DNA from 2 places in the Kitasatospora sp. LaBMicrA B282 genome. Region 1 is predicted to be linked to the other one. Evidence: riboswitches for the same ligand, from Rfam matches in the RefSeq annotation. Region 1 holds a riboswitch; the other holds the start of a gene.
The links. A riboswitch is a leader RNA that binds a small molecule or an ion and turns the genes downstream of it on or off. The one in region 1 is predicted to bind magnesium.

Region 2: another riboswitch for magnesium. It lies ahead of ACQRUO_RS19415 (NRAMP family divalent metal transporter); the one in region 1 lies ahead of ACQRUO_RS04320 (hypothetical protein).

The regions. Positions count from the first base shown of each region.
Region 1 covers NZ_JBNQTI010000008.1:51,959-59,632, reverse strand. The annotation lists gene ACQRUO_RS04340 (alpha/beta hydrolase) at 1-480, opposite strand, end outside; gene ACQRUO_RS04335 (alpha/beta hydrolase) at 745-1,686, shown strand; gene ACQRUO_RS04330 (helix-turn-helix transcriptional regulator) at 1,668-2,588, opposite strand; gene ACQRUO_RS04325 (MFS transporter) at 2,691-4,169, shown strand; M-box (ykoK) riboswitch at 4,263-4,442, shown strand; gene ACQRUO_RS04320 (hypothetical protein) at 4,706-5,161, shown strand; gene ACQRUO_RS04315 (hypothetical protein) at 5,323-6,645, shown strand; gene ACQRUO_RS04310 (hypothetical protein) at 6,722-7,075, shown strand; gene ACQRUO_RS04305 (LysR substrate-binding domain-containing protein) at 7,193-7,674, shown strand, end outside.
Region 2 covers NZ_JBNQTI010000064.1:22,505-30,178, reverse strand. The annotation lists gene ACQRUO_RS19430 (universal stress protein) at 1-169, opposite strand, end outside; gene ACQRUO_RS19425 (NRAMP family divalent metal transporter) at 291-2,003, opposite strand; M-box (ykoK) riboswitch at 2,199-2,377, opposite strand; gene ACQRUO_RS19420 (hypothetical protein) at 2,553-2,867, shown strand; M-box (ykoK) riboswitch at 2,993-3,169, shown strand; gene ACQRUO_RS19415 (NRAMP family divalent metal transporter) at 3,493-5,145, shown strand; gene ACQRUO_RS19410 (hypothetical protein) at 5,432-5,713, shown strand; gene ACQRUO_RS19405 (winged helix-turn-helix domain-containing protein) at 5,733-6,146, shown strand; gene ACQRUO_RS19400 (MgtC/SapB family protein) at 6,253-6,978, shown strand; gene ACQRUO_RS19395 (hypothetical protein) at 7,100-7,315, shown strand; gene ACQRUO_RS19390 (CGNR zinc finger domain-containing protein) at 7,673-7,674, shown strand, end outside.

The DNA of each region.
Region 1 (7,674 bases):
CAGGTTGTTGGTGAACGCGTAGTGGAAGTCCTTCTCGGTGATCGGCACCGCGCGGCTCTTGTTGGCCGGGTTGTGCAGGACCGGGAAGGTGGCCTTGATCTCGCTGAACGGCAGTGCCCGGATGCCCTTCACGGCCGCGCCGTCGATGGAGACCCCGGCCGAGCCGAAGCCGGCGTCGAGGAGCAGCTGCACGAAGGCGCCGCCGAACGAGTGGCCCATGATGATCGGCTTGGTGTCGAGCGCCTCGATGACCCCGGACAGGTGGTCGAAGACCTCGCGCACGCCCAACCCCGCCAGCGGGGACGGGTCGTTCCGCAGCGCCTCGACGCCCTCGGCACCCGGCTCGATGCCCGGGTAACCGGGCGTCACCACCTTCAGCCCGCGCGCCTGGTAACGGGTGACCCAGTGCTCCCACGACAGCGGTGTCATCCAGAGACCGTGGACGAGGACGACCGTGTCCGTGCCTGCTTCTCCTGCCATCTGACTGATCCCAATCTCCGAGGTGCGGCAGCCGGCCGCCGGGCTCGCCGATGGGGGTCAGGCTATTCGGACGACGGGGAAGAGCAGGAGCGATCCGCTGCCGTGCCCTGCCGAAACGCTCGTCCGGACTAGCACTCGGTCCGTGAGCGACGTTTCCTGACCCCGAGTCGGCGACACCGAACGCCACACAGCGCGGGCGGCAGGGGGCCGACGCTCGTACATTGGGCGCTGGCACTGGTCTGTACCCGTCACCGGAGGACCCGCATGGCCAGCATGGACCCGGAGATCGCGGCGCTGCTGCACCGGTTCGGCGTCGACGGTCCGCCCCCGGACCAGGCACCGACGATCGAGCAGATGCGTCAGGGGAACAGGATGCTGTCCCTGGCCGTCGCGCCGGACCCGCCGCTGCCGGTCGCCTCGGTCGCCGACGACACGCTCGCCGGGGTCCCGGTGCGGATCTACCGCCCGGAAGCCCCCGGCCCGGCGCCGACCGTCGTCTTCTGCCACGGCGGCGGTTTCATCGTCGGCGACCTCGACACCCACGACGGCGTGTGCCGCCGCCTGGCGCGTGACCTGGGCGCGGTCGTGGTCAGCGTCGGCTACCGGCTCGCCCCCGAGCACCCGTTCCCCGCCGCCTACGAGGACTGCCTGGCCGTGCTCCGCCAGGTCGACGAGCACCTCGACGAGTTCGGCGGCGGCAGGCTGGCCGTGGCCGGCGACAGCGCGGGCGCCAACCTGGCCGCCGGTCTCGCCCAGGCCTGCCGCGACGAAGGGCGGCCGCTGGCCGCACAACTCCTCGCCTACCCCTCGACCGACCTCAGCGGCACCAGGACGTACCCTTCACGCACCGAGAACGCCACCGGCTTCCTGCTCACCACCGCCGAGGTCGAGTACGACGTCGGGATCTACCTCGGCGCCGACCGCGACGCGGGCAACCGTCCCCCGGCCTCCCCGCTGCTGGCTGCGGACCTCACCGGGCTGGCCCCCGCCGTCGTCGGTACCGGCGAGTGCGACCCGCTGCGCGACGAGGGTCTGGCCTACGCCGACGCACTGGCCGCCGCCGGTGTCCCGGTCAGGAAGCACGTCTACCCGGGGCTGATCCACGGGTTCCTCAACTTCGACACCAAGTCCAAGGCCGTGAACGACGCCGTCACCCAGCTGTACGCCGAACTGGGCGCGTTCCTGCTTCAGGCCGTGGACCCCTGACCGGCCGGGGCTGCGGCGCCCGTCGCCAGCCGTGCCACCCGGGCCCGGGTCTCCAGGTCGGCGGGGGCGTAGCCGATCATCCGGTAGCCGGGGCGCGGGCCGAGCCAGAGGTTGGTGAAGTCGAAGTTCAACAGCCCGACCCGGGCGTTGAGGAACCGCTTCTGGCCGTCGCCGGTGACGGCCACGTCATGACGCTCCCACAGCTCGGTGAACTCGGGGGAGGCCAGCAGGAGCTTCTTCAGCAGGGTCTTGTACGGCGGCTCGGCGACGTGGTCGGCCATCGCCGCCCGGAACCGGCCCACCATGGCCCGGGCCGCCTGCTCCCAGTCGAGCAGCGCCACGCGCCAGGCCGGGTTGGTGAAGGCCAACCACATCAGGTTCCGGTCCTCGAGGGGGACGTCGTCGAGGTCGATGACCAGCCGGCGGTACGCGTTGTTGTAGGCGATCAGGTCGTAGCGGGGGTTGATGACGCACGCGGGCATCGGGTCCAACTGGTCCAGCAGCGCGCGCAGCGCCGGCGTGACCACCGGGCAGACCTTGGCCGGCGTCGGATCGGTCGCGCCCGCGAGGACGAAGAGGTGCTCGCGCTCCCCGGCGTTCAGCAGCAGCCCGCGGGCGATCGCGTCCAGCACCTGCACGGACACCTGGATGTCCCGGGCCTGTTCGAGCCAGGTGTACCAGGTGACCCCGATGGCGGCGAGCTGTGCCACCTCCTCGCGGCGCAGCCCCGGCGTGCGCCGCCGGCCGCCGGACGGCAGGCCCACCTGGTCCGGCGAGATGCGCTCCCGCCGGCTGCGCAGGAACGCGGCCAGTTCGTGGCGGCGGGCCTGGTCGGGGCGGGCGGTCGAGTGGACCAGTTCGAGTGGGGCGGTCGCGGTGCGAGCGGCGGGTGTGGCAGCCATGTCTTCCAGGATGCGTCGTCGCCGATCCCATTTCCAGGTACCAGTTATACCTGGATAACCACACTCTGGTACCAGTCTGCCGCAGGGTCGACGCTGGTACCCGTGAGCACACCGGACACCTTCCCCCGAACGGCCCCCAGCCGGGCTGCCGTGCTGCCGCACGTCACCCGCCTCGGCGGCCCCGCCCCCACCACCCGACCGCGGCTCGGCACGCTGGGCCTGGTCACCGTCCTGCTCGGCGCCTTCCTGCCGATGCTGGACTTCTTCATCGTCAACGTCGCCCTGCCGACCATCGACCGCGACCTCACCGCCGGGCCGGCCACCCTGGAACTGTTCGTCGCCGGGTACGGGATCGCCTACGCGGTGCTGCTGGTGCTCGGCGGTCGGCTCGGCGACCTCTACGGTCGCCGCCGGTTGTTCATCGCAGGTGCGCTGGCCTTCGGTCTGACCTCGCTGGCCTGCGGCGCCGCGCCCACCGCGATCGCGCTCGTCGCCGCGCGGGTGGCGCAGGGCGCCGCGGCGGCCCTGATGCTGCCGCAGGCGCTGGCCACCATCCAGTCCGCCACCGAGGGCGAGCGCAAGGCCCGGGCGATGGGCATCTACGGCGCGGTCGGCGGGATCGCCGTGGTGATCGGCCAGGTGCTCGGCGGGGTGCTGCTCTCGGCGAACCTGTTCGGCACCGGCTGGCGGTTCATCTTCCTGGTGAACGTGCCGGTCGCACTGGCCGCCGCGGTCCTGGCGCTGCGCGCGGTGCCGGAGACCCGCTCCCCGCACCCGGCCCGGGTCGACCTGCCCGGTACCGCGCTGCTCGCCGGCGCGCTGCTCGCGCTGCTCGTCCCGCTGATGGAGGGCCGCTCGCTCGGCTGGCCCTGGTGGAGCTGGACGCTGCTGGCCGCCTTCCCGTTCGTGCTGACCGCCTTCGTCGCGGTGGAGCGGGCGGCGGAGCGGGCCGGCCGGATCCCGCTGATCCCGATCTCGCTGCTCCGGGTGCACGGGTTGCGGACCGGTCTGACCATGGCCGTGCCGTTCTTCGCCGGCTTCGGGGGCTTCATGATGGTGATGGCCGTCGCGCTGCAGCTCGGTCTGCACGAGGGTCCGATCGCCGCCGGCTTCGCGATGGTGCCCATGGCGGTCGGCTTCTTCGCCGCCTCGCTGTCGGGGCCCCGGCTGCTGGCCCGCTTCGGCTCCAAGGTGATCGTCAGCGGCGCGGTCGTCCAGGCGGTCGGCCTGGCGGTGCTGGCGCTGACCGTCCTGACGGACTGGTCGGGGCTGAGCCCGCTGACGCTGCTGCCGGGCATGCTGGTCGCCGGCACCGGGCAGGGGCTGGTGATGCCCCCGCTGATCCGCCTGGTGCTCTCGGAGGTGCCGCTCGAGTCGGCCGGTGTCGGCGGCGGGATCCTCGCCACCACGCAGCAGTCCAGCCTGGCCCTGGGGGTGGCGACGCTCGGCACGCTCTTCCTGTCGGTCTCGCCGTCCATGGGCATGCACCACGCGCTGGCGCTGGTCCTGGCGCTGCAGCTGGCACTCACGCTGGGCGTGATCGCGCTGTCCACGCGCCTGCCGAAGCGGGTGGGGCAGTGACCGGGCGGGGTACGGGTGGGGCGGGGTACCGGTGCGGCGGGGGCGGGGCTTGCATGATCGGTTCGTGGGGCTACAATGAGTGAGGTTTTTCAGAAGGCACCTCGTTCGGTGAGGCGTCTTCACGGACACAGGCCACTGATCCCAACCGTCGAGAGACGCTCCGGATCAGGACAGATCCTCCCGACCTAAGGGTTGATCCCAAGTGGCTTCCCGCCGCCGGTGCGGCGGGATCACGCCGTGGAGTGCCAAAGCTCTGACGAGTTGGGGTGTGCCGTCGGTCCGTCCGTCGGCCCGCTCCTTGCCGTGTCGATCAGGCGCCGCCGTGCGCCCCGGCCGGGAGGAGGCGAGAGACATGGACTGCAGTAGTCCGGGCCACCAGTGCCCCCGCACCCGTTCGTCCTCGCCCCAGCTCGGCACGCGCTGACCCGCACCGACCCACCCGCCACCTCTGCCCGCGGCCCCGCGCCGCGGTCACGGCGAGCCGTCGGTCTGCGCTCGCGTGCCCCGCACGCCGATGCGCCTCCCGGAGATCAGCCATGACCAGCCTGACGTTCCGCCGTTCCCTGACCGCCCCCGCCGCTGCTCCCGTCACGGGCTCCGCGCGACCCGCCGCCCGCGCCGGGCGCGGCAGCGGCCGCCTGTCGCGGGTCCTGCCCCTGGGCCGGACCGCCGTCGCACCTCGCGCCGCCGCGCGGCCCGTGGTGCTGCCGACCGCCGGCGGGTGCGAGGCACGCGGGTCGCTGCGCCTGACCCTGCAGGACGGCATCGCGCGGCGCTACCTCCTCGACTTCCGGGACTTCGCCACCACCACCTCGCCGGACGTCGCCTTCGACGCCCGGGTGCGGACCGCTTACCAGCTGGCCCTCCAGGGGCACGCCCCGCAGTGGATCGCCGACCAGCTCAGCCTGCCCACCGGTGCCGCCCACGACATCGCCGCCAACGCCGCCCGCTCCGGCCCGGCCGGCCCCGGACACCTGCCGTCCGACGTCTGAAGCGGCGCAGCGCACACCCGAGGTGACGACGGATCAACACCGCCCGCAGCGGCGGGCCGCGGCACCGACACGGCGGCGGTGCGTGTACGGCCGGCCGGTGGTGCCTATGCTCGCCCCGAGGGGCGGGGAGCGCGCGCGAGCCGGAGACCGGAGCCAGGACGATGACAGACCCTGCAGCGAACCCCGAGGGCGACGAGACCTTCGAGCCCACGGCGGACCCGGCGAGCGCCGCGCAGCTGCCGCAGTACGAGGGGGTGAACGTCTGTCGGGTGGCGGCGCTGTCCACCATGTTCGAGGGCCACGGTGAGGGCGGCGACGGCGAGCGGGTGCGGGAGCTGGCTGAGGAACTGGGAGAGATCGGGTTCTCGTCGGAGCTCAGCAGCGGGGAGCGCCGCTGGCCGGTCGGCGACCCGAGCGGTTTCCTCCCGGCCGCCGACCGACTCCCGGCGGCCGACGACCGCGTCGGGCTGTGGCAGGAGCTGAACGCCACGGCGCAGCCCCAGGTGGCGACGGCGTTCCTGTGCGCCGTGCTCGGGAGCCGGCTGGAGCGCGAATCCGCGGCGGCGGCCGCCGCCCTGTGGCGACGGATCAACGACTACCCGTTCCCGCCCCGCCGCGAGGTGAGCGAGATCTGGCCCGGGCTCCCCGGCGCCGCCGACATGGAACGCTGGGCCGGTCCGGGCCGCGTCGACTTCGACCCCGACGTGGCGGAGGTCGAGCCGGTGCCGTGGGATCCCGACCGCTGGACGGACGTGTTCGGCCAGGTGCCGAGGCCGGCGGGGGACTCAACGGACCTGATCCTCGACATCCACACCCTGGCCCGGATGCGCCTCAGCCTGGCCCTGCGCTCGCCCGATGCCATGACCCGCTCGCTGGCGATGGCGGCCCTGCTGCCCGCCGAACCGGCGGCGGCCGCCGCCCCTGCACCGCCCGCACAGTCCGCCACGACACCGGCCGGCGCCCCGCCGGTCTCGACGATGATCCACGGCACCTGGGGGTGGAAGGGCGACTGGTGGTACCCCGGGGGCGGGTTCCACACCTACATCCTGGGCGGGCCGCGCACGAACCTCTACAGTCGCGGCGCCGCCTTTGCCTGGAGCGGCGCCTACCGGGCCGGTCACCGCAGGCGGGCGGCGGTGCGGTTCGGCGACTGGGCGAGCGACCTGGCACCGGGCGGGTTGGAGACGGTGTTCGGGCACAGCTACGGCGGTGAGGTCGCGGCCCGGGCCTCGCTGGCCGGGACGACGATGAACCAACTGGTCCTGCTGAGTTCGCCGGCGACCGCGGTGGTCGACACTGCGGCTGCGTTCGTCCCGGTCGTCGACATCCGGTTGCGCCTCGACCCGGTCCTCGCCCTGGCCCGGACCCGGCAACGGCTGACGAAGCGGAGCAACGTCCGGCAGGTGCTGCTGAAGTGGTGGCGCATCGACCACGGCGCCACGCACAAGGAGGCGGTCTGGCTGAAGGAGGGGATCACGATCTGACCGGTGGCGCGTGAGAGAGCGCCGCTCCCGGGGAATACCGACACCCGACCCGAGTACCGGACCAGGGAGCCGCCGCATGCCCGCCCCACTCTGGAAGCAGCACCCCGAGCCGCACGACTTCCCCGCCGCCCTGGACTACCTGGAGATGCTGCTGGCGCCCGACGAGGCCGCGCGGGCGGTCGAGCGCCTCCAGCAGGCCGACACGGTGGTGAAGAAGGCCAAGGACATCCTTCGGGCCTCCGGCCTGCCCCTGCTGCCGAAGGAGAACACCCACGTGAGCGAGAACATCGCCAAGGTGCAGCAGGGCGAGAAGCTCTCCCCAGTCCTGCTGCTGCGGGGCCGACCCCTCGTCATCGCCGACGGCTACCACCGGGTGTGCGCCGTCTACTACCTCAGCGAGGACCTGGAGATCCCCTGCCGGCTCGTGTAGCGACGCGACCTGAGACCTGAAACCCAAGGCCTCTGACGGTGTGACATTTCACATGTGAACCAGAATGCGAGCTTCCGCAGTCTTCCGGGAGCCACCGGCTGCCCATAGCATCGCGTTATGGATCTAGAGGTACGGCACCTACGGATCATCTGCGCCATCGAGGAGGCCGGCAGCCTCAGCCGGGCAGCCGCCGCGCTGCGCCTCACCCAGCCCGGGCTGAGCACCCAACTGCGCAGAATCGAGGGGATGCTGGGCGGCTCGCTGTTCGACCGGACCTCCTCGGGGGCGGTCCCGACCCCGTTCGGCGAGGTGGTGCTCACCCGGGCGCGCGCGGTGCTGCCGACCATCGACGACCTGCTCGGCACGGCCGCGCTGGCCGCCCGCGGGACCGGCTGCTTCCGGCTCGGCTCGATCAACTCCCCGCTGCTCGGCGGGGTGATCGCCGCGATCCGGGAGCGGCACCCGGGCGGGCGGATCACCTCGCGCGGCCAGAGCTCGCCCAACCCGCTGCTGGACGACATCGCCCAGGGGCGGCTGGAGGCCGCGGTGGTGGGGGACAGCCCCGGGTACGAACTGGCGCACCGGGCCGGGATGGTGTT
Region 2 (7,674 bases), on a different contig from region 1:
CGCGCGGGACGGCGTGGGTCGGCCAGGGGGCCGGGTCCTCACCGGCCAGCACCAGGAGCAGGTCGGCGCCGGTGCGGGCGGCGTGGCCGGCCGCGTAGGCGAGCGCGCGGTCGCTGCGCCGGCTGCCGTTGAAGCCGACGACGACGAGGTGTCCGTGGTACGGGGTCATGGTCGGTCTCCCCCCGGGGAGGCCGCGACCGCGGGGCCGCGGTCCGTGTGCGGCGGACCGGGGCCCCACGGTCGCGGGGTCGGGACGTCTGGGACGTCGGGGTGAAGGGACCTCAGGGAGGTCAGGACATCTGGACGATCTTGACGACCATCAGGACCACCGCGACCACCAGGTAGGCGCGCAGGGTCAGCAGGCCGGCCTTGCGCAGCGGGGAGAAGGCCGGGCGGGTCAGGGTGTCCAGCGCGGGGGTGCGCCAGGCCAGCTGCTCCTCGGTGAGCAGGGCCTTGCGGTCGGCCCGGTCGAGGGGCTCGGTCGCCCGGTCGCCGGCCGGCGTGCTGCCGCCCTGCGTGCTGCCGTGCTGCGTGCGGGAGCGCAGCACCACCAGCGCGCCGCCGACCACGCCGATCCCGGCGCCGATCGCGAAGCCCAGCTCCAGGGTGCCGGTGCTCAGCGAGGGCCAGAAGACGGTGGCGGTGAGCGAGAGGGAGAGCAGCACCAGGGTCCAGACGATCACCCCGGCGACGATGTTCTGCTTGACGGTGTTGACCCAGGGCCCGAGCACCGGGCGGTCGTTGCAGAGCAGCACCAGGAAGACGGTGGCCGACGGCAGCAGCACGCCGGCGAGCGCCTGCACGCCCTGCGTGATCAGGCCCTGGACGTGGTCGTCGGTGGTGAGGGTGATGGTGGCGGAGAGGGCGATCAGGCCCGCGTAGCCGACGTAGAAGAGCTTGGCCTCGGAGATCTTCCAGTGCAGCGAGTGCCGCTTCTTGAAGGTGTCACCGAGGGTGTAGGTGGTGGCCAGGCTGACCGCGTTGGCGCCGACCAGGGCCGCGTCCAGCAGGATGATCGCGAAGAGCGAGCCGATCAGGTGGCTGCCGTGGCTCTTCAGGCCCTGCGCGACGGTGCCGGCGTCCTGGTACTGGCCGAACAGGTCGGTGCCCTGGAAGACGAAGGCGGCGGTGGCCATGATCGCGATGGCGCCGATCATCACCACGGCGATGCCGATCCACAGGTCGGCCTTCTCGTACTTGATCCAGCGCGGGGTGATCCGCTTGTCGACCACGTTGGACTGCTGGAAGAAGAGCTGCCACGGCGCGACGGTGGTGCCGACGATGGAGACGATGAGCAGCAGCAGCGTGGAGTCGAGGCCACCGGGGAACTGCGGGATGAAGCCCTTGGCGGTGTCGGTGGCGCTCGGGTGCGACAGCAGCACCATCGGGAACATCAGCACGTTGAGCGCGATCAGGCAGAACAGGAACCGCTCCCAGCGGCGGAACGAGCCGCCGGCCACCACGGCGAAGAGCAGCACCGCCGCCAGCGGCACCGAGACGTAGTTCGAGATGCCGAAGTACCCCAGCGCCTGGGTGACGCCGATGAACTCGGTGACCAGGGTGAGCGCGTTCACGATGAACAGGTCGCCGACGCTGAACATGCCCCAGAACTTGCCGAACCGCTGGAAGATCAGCCGCGCGTGGCCGACCCCGGAGACCGCCCCGAGCCGGACCACCATCTCCTGGTTGACGTAGAGCACCGGGACGAGCAGGGCCAGCGTCCAGACCAGCTTCATGCCGTAGTTCTGGCCGGCGTTGGCGTAGGTGCCGACGCCGCCGGCGTCGTTGTCGCCGACCATCACGATCAGGCCGGGACCCATGATCACCAGGAGTGTGCGGACCCGCTCCCACCAGGTTCTGCGGCGTCCGGTGTCGTCCTGGCGGATGGTGCCGAGGGCACCGACGATGTCTCCGACGTGCGCGCTGTCGAGCACGGCAGTCGAGGGCGCGGTGTCCGGCCCGGGCTCCTGGCCCGGGGTGGGGCGCGTGCTGCTGATGGTCATGGGAATCCTCGTGTGACGTGCCCGGAGGCGGGCAGCGCGAAGCCGCGTCCGTGTCGAGTGAGGCGACGCGGGCGCAGGGAGCAGCGCTGAAGGGCGGAGTGGCGGGCCGTACGTGGGCCGTAGGTGGGTCGGGTGCCGCGGGACGGGCGGAACGGGACGGGCGAACGGGACGGACGGCCGGAGCCGTGGAGCGGTACGACACCCTCCACGTAAGAGTTTCGGCACTGCACGGCGTATCCCCACCCACCTTGGGCGGGAAGCCACTTGGGGTCACCCCTTAAGCCGAGGAGACCTGTCCTGACCCTGGGCGTCTCTCGACGTCGTCGGGTCAGTGGCCTGTATCCGCGCAGACGCCTCACCGAACGAGGTGTCGCGGCGAACAGTATGGACCGTCCCGGGAAGGGCCTGTCAACCAGTCAACAGGCATCCTTGATGCCGGACTTGCGAGTTCAAAAACGGCCCCTATAGTGGCCCGCGTTCGCTGCGCAGGATGCGCCTCGGCTTCTTTGGCGTACCCTCCAACTGGCCTTGAGTACAAGGAGGTTGGTCATGACCAGCCTGACGATCGCGCGACCCTCCAGCACCCCCGCCCCGGGTTCGGCCCGCGGTTGCCTGCGGCTCGTGCTGGGCGACGGGGTGCCCCGGCTCTACCTGCTCGACCCGCGGGACTTCGCCGCCACCACCTCGCCCGAGGTCGCCTACGACGCCCGGGTGCACACCGCCTACCTGTTGACCCTGCAGGGCCACCGCCCCGAGTGGCTGGCCCAGCACCTCGACCTGCCGGCGGTCGCCGCGCACCGGATCGCCGACCACGCCCGGCGCTGTGGTCCGCGGGGGTCGGGCGAGCTGCCGCCGGTCTGCTGAGGCTCGCCTTGCTCCGGCGGGGCTGGTCGGACTGCTCCGAGACAAGGATCAAGGGCGGGATGGTCAAGGTTTAGTAAATGCGGCAAGCGTTCGGTCCGGGTGGGGCTAAGCTTGTGGAGGTTTGAAAGGCACCTCGTTCGGTGAGGCGTCTTCACGGACACAGGCCACTGATCCCAACCGTCGAGAGACGCTCCGGATCAGGACAGATCTTCCCGACCTAAGGGTTGATCCCAAGTGGCTTCTGGCTCGAAGAGCCGGATCACGCCGTGAAGTGCCAAAGCTCTGACGAGTTGGGGTGAGCCGGCCCTTGGGGGGCGGGCGAGCTCCTTGCCGTGTCGTACTGCGTCGCGATAGTCGCGCGCACCGGCCGGGAGGAGGCGAGAGACATACATGGATTGCAGTAGTCCGGGCCACAGTAGCCCCTACCCCCGCTTGTCCTCGTACTTCTTCGGCTCGCGGTAACCACCTTCGCTACGCGTTCTCCTGTCAGCACATCACCTCCTGCCTCGTTCGGCCTGCCCTGGTGTCGGCCTGCGTTGCTTCGTGCTGTGCGGGTTCGTAGCGAGGATTGCTGCCGCGTGCCCCCGAACTCCCCCTGAATACGTGGGGGCTGAGGGAGGTTCACATGACCACCAACGCCACGATCGACACGAAGGTTCCGGCCCCGCAGAACAGCGCGGTCCTGGACGAGGCGCACCTGGGCGACATCCAGGGTGCGCTGGGCACGATCAAGCTCGACGACAACGGTGAGCGCCGGGGTCTGTCGGCGAAGCTGAAGACCCTGCTGGCCATCGTCGGCCCGGGCCTCATCGTGATGGTCGGCGACAACGACGCCGGCGCGTTCTCCACCTACGGCCAGGCCGGCCAGAACTACGGCACCCACCTGCTGTGGACCCTGCTCCTGCTGGTGCCGGTGCTGTACGTCAACCAGGAGATGGTGCTGCGCCTGGGCGCGGTGACCGGTGTCGGGCACGCCCGCCTGATCCTGGAGCGGTTCGGCAAGTTCTGGGGCGCGTTCAGCGTCATCGACCTGTTTCTGCTGAACGCCCTGACCCTGGTGACGGAGTTCATCGGGATCACCCTGGCGGCCGGGTACCTGGGCCTGCCGAAGGTCGGTTCGGTCGTGCTGGCGGCGGCGATCATCATCGCCTCGGCGTTCACCGGCTCGTTCCGGCGCTTCGAGCGGATCGCGGTCGGGCTGTGCGCCGGGTCGCTGCTGCTGGTGCCGATCTACTTCATGGTCCACCCGAAGACCTCGCAGATGGCGCACGACTTCGTGGTGCCGAACATGCCGGGCGGCACGGGTCAGCTGGCGACCGTGATGCTGCTGATCATCTCCATCGTGGGCACCACCGTCGCGCCCTGGCAGCTGTTCTTCCAGCAGTCGTACGTGATCGACAAGCGGATCACGCCGCGGTTCATGAAGTACGAGAAGGCCGACCTGTGGATCGGCATCGTGATCGTGGTCGTCGGTGGTGCCGCGCTGATGGGCTTCTCCGCGGCGGCGTTCGCCGGCACCGACCAGTTCGGGAACTTCACGGACGCGGGTGCGGTGGCCAAGGGCCTGGCAGACCACTCGGGCAAGCTGGTCGGCGTGCTGTTCGCGATCGCGCTGCTGGACGCCTCGATCATCGGTGCCTTCGCGGTCTCGCTGTCGACGGCGTACGCGATCGGTGACGTCTTCGGCCTCAAGCACTCGCTGCACCGTGGGGTCGGTGGCGCGAAGGGCTTCTACGCGGTGTACGCGGGTCTGGTGTGCGCGGCGGCCGCGATCGTGCTGGTCTCCTCCGACCACACGCTGGGTCTGTTGACCCAGGGCGTGCAGGTGCTGGCCGGTGTGCTGCTGCCCTCCGCCTCGGTCTTCCTCCTGCTGCTGTGCAACGACCGCCAGGTGCTGGGTCCGTGGACCAACGGGCCGAAGGTCAACGCCTTCACCTCCGCGGTGGTCGGCGTGCTGGTGAGCCTGTCGATCATCCTGACCGCCTCGGTGCTCTTCCCGGACATCAACTCGAAGCAGATCCTGGACATCATGGCCGGCTGCGGCGTGGTCGGGGTGGCGGCCGCCGGGTTCGCCTTCACCCGCAAGCGCACCGCCACTGCCGAGGACCCGATCGACCGCACTGGCCGGGACAACTGGCGGATGCCCCCGCTGGAGACCCTCACCCGCCCGGTGATGTCCAGCGGCCGCAAGATCGGCATGGGCGCGCTGCGCGGCTACCTGTTCATCGCGATGATCCTGGTCGTCGTCAAGCTCGTCCAGAGCGCCCTCGGCCACTGAGGCCGCTGGGGCCGCTGGGCCCTGGGGCCCTGAGCGAGTAGGGCCCCCGCGGTATGCGCTGAGGCTCGGCAGACGCCGAGCGACCGTCGAGCCTCAGCCGCCGCCCCTCTGATTGCGCGCCGCATCCGGCGCTTCCCGAACGGGCTGCCGAGCAGCCTTTCGCTGAGCAAGCCCCCGTTCCTCCCGCTCTTTCATCCAGACGCAGGCTCCATCGTGCGAAGCGTCGGCTTCGCCATGCCCGCGTGCGCGTGACGTGCGCGCACGCCGTCCACGGAGGTGACTCCCCGTGTCCGTTTTCACGTTCCACACCGCGCTCCCGGCCGCCCGGCCGCGCCCCGCGATCCACCTCGGTGGCTTCGTCAGGGCCCGCGCGTACCTGGCGCAGGTGCTGACCCGGCTCGCCGACAGCCCGCTGCAGAGCCCGGTGCTGCACGCCCTCCCGCCCGCCGCGCCACACCCGCACCCGGTCGAGCGCCGCGCGCAGGTCCGGCTGGCCGCCCAGTGGCACGCCGTGACCGACGCCGCCGGCGCGGTCCAGCTGGAAGCCGCCTGGCGCGTCGAGCACTGAACCGAGAGGAGCCGTACTGATGCCGCTGCACTACCCCCGGGTCCAACTCGTCTTCTCCGATACCGCCTTCCAGTCCGCGCCGGCCGGCCCAGGCGCCGCCGCAGTCGCCGAGGTGCCGGCCCGCCGGCTGGCGGCCTCCGGTGTGGTGGTCGACATCGACCAGCGCATCGCGACCGTAGCGGGCCGCAAGCTCGACCTCACCTTCCTGGAGTTCGAGCTGCTGGCCCACCTGATGGCCCAGCCCAGGCGGGTGCTCTCCCGCAGCCAGCTGATGCAGGCCGTCTGGGGTCGCCCGGACCTGGGCGACACCCGCACGGTCAGCACGCACGTCGCCCGGATCCGCCGCAAGCTCGGCCCGGACCACCGCGACACGATCAGCACGGTCCGGCAGATCGGGTACAAGTTCGATCCGTCCATGGCCCGGACCGCCTGACGCACGGTTCCGCCGTCCCCGTCGTCCCCGTCGTCCCTGTCGTCCCTGTCGTCCCTGTCGTCCCTGTTGTTCCGTCGTTCCCGTCGATTCCCGAGGAGGTGCTCCCATGCACGCCCTGACCACGACCGAATTCCTGCTCCGGCTCGGCACCGGCGTCCTGTGCGGGGCGCTGATCGGGGTCGAGCGCCAGTGGCGGGCCCGGATGGCCGGCCTGCGCACCAACGCGCTGGTCGCCACCGGTGCCACGCTCTTCGTGCTGTACAGCGAGGCGGTCGGCGACGCGAGCAGCCCGACCCGGGTGGCCTCCTACGTGGTCTCCGGGATCGGGTTCCTCGGCGGTGGCGTGATCCTGCGCGACGGTGCGAGCGTGCGCGGCCTCAACACGGCGGCCACGTTGTGGTGTTCGGCCGCCGCCGGGGTGCTGGCCGCGTCCGGGAAGTTGGCCTTCGCGGTGCTGGGCACGCTGGCCGTGCTCGCCGTCCACTTCGTCGGCCGCCCGGCCGGGCGCCTGCTCGACCGGGCCCCGGCCGCCGGCACCGACCCGGATGCTGCGGTCGAGGCCAACGTGCACCTGCGCTGTGACCGTGCCACCGAGACCCACATCCGGGCCCTGCTGCTCCAGGCGCTCAGCACCTCCGGCCTCACCCCCACCGGCCTGCGGGCCCGCCGCGAGAGTGCGGAGACCACCAGCCTGCGGGCCTCCCTCTCGGTCAGCGGGGACGTCGCGTGCGCGCTGGAGCAGGTGATCTCCCGGCTCTCGCTGGAGCCCGGGGTGCGTGACCTGCACTGGCACCTGGACGAGGAGGAGGACGTTCACCAGGCGATGGCCTGAGTGGGCGGTGTGTGGTGGGCGGCTCGGGTTGGGGAGAGGTGAGTTGGGTATGCGGTGGAGCTGGCGTCGACCGTTTGCGGTGCACGGGCGGAGGCCGCCGCGGTTCCAGCCGCTGCCGGTGGTGACCGAGGTCGAGGACTGGTACACCCCCGACACCATGGCGGGGTTCCCGCTGGAGGAGGTGCAGCCCTACCTCGGCAGCTGCCCGCTGGGGCGGGTGCACACCGGGTGGGTGCTGGCCATCCACCGGCACGAACCGGCCTGGATCGCCGGGCACCTGGACCTGCCGGAGCCGCTGGCCGAGGTCCTGGTGGCGGCGGCCGAGCGGCGGGTGTGAGGGGTGGGTGCCGGCGCCGGCTCGGACAGCGTGGTCAGAGCGCGCCCAGCAGCCAGGTCAGCTCCAGCTCGCGGGCGGTCAGCCCGGCCGCCTCGCGGAGCTGGTCGGCCTTCGGCACCGGGCGGCAGTTCGCCGGCGAGGGTGAGCGCCGCCGCGGCCGTCTGCGGGCGGGCGCCCAGGGCGGCGCGCAGCTGGTAGGACCTGCGCAGGTGGTCGATGCCCTGCGCGCGGTCCTGCTCCAGCAGGTGGTCGCCGAGGTGGCGCACGGCGTAGGACTCCAGCAGCACGTCGCCGTGCTTCCGGGCGTGTTCCAGCGCCTGCCGGTAGGCCGGTTCGGCGGTCTGCGGGTCGTCGTCGAT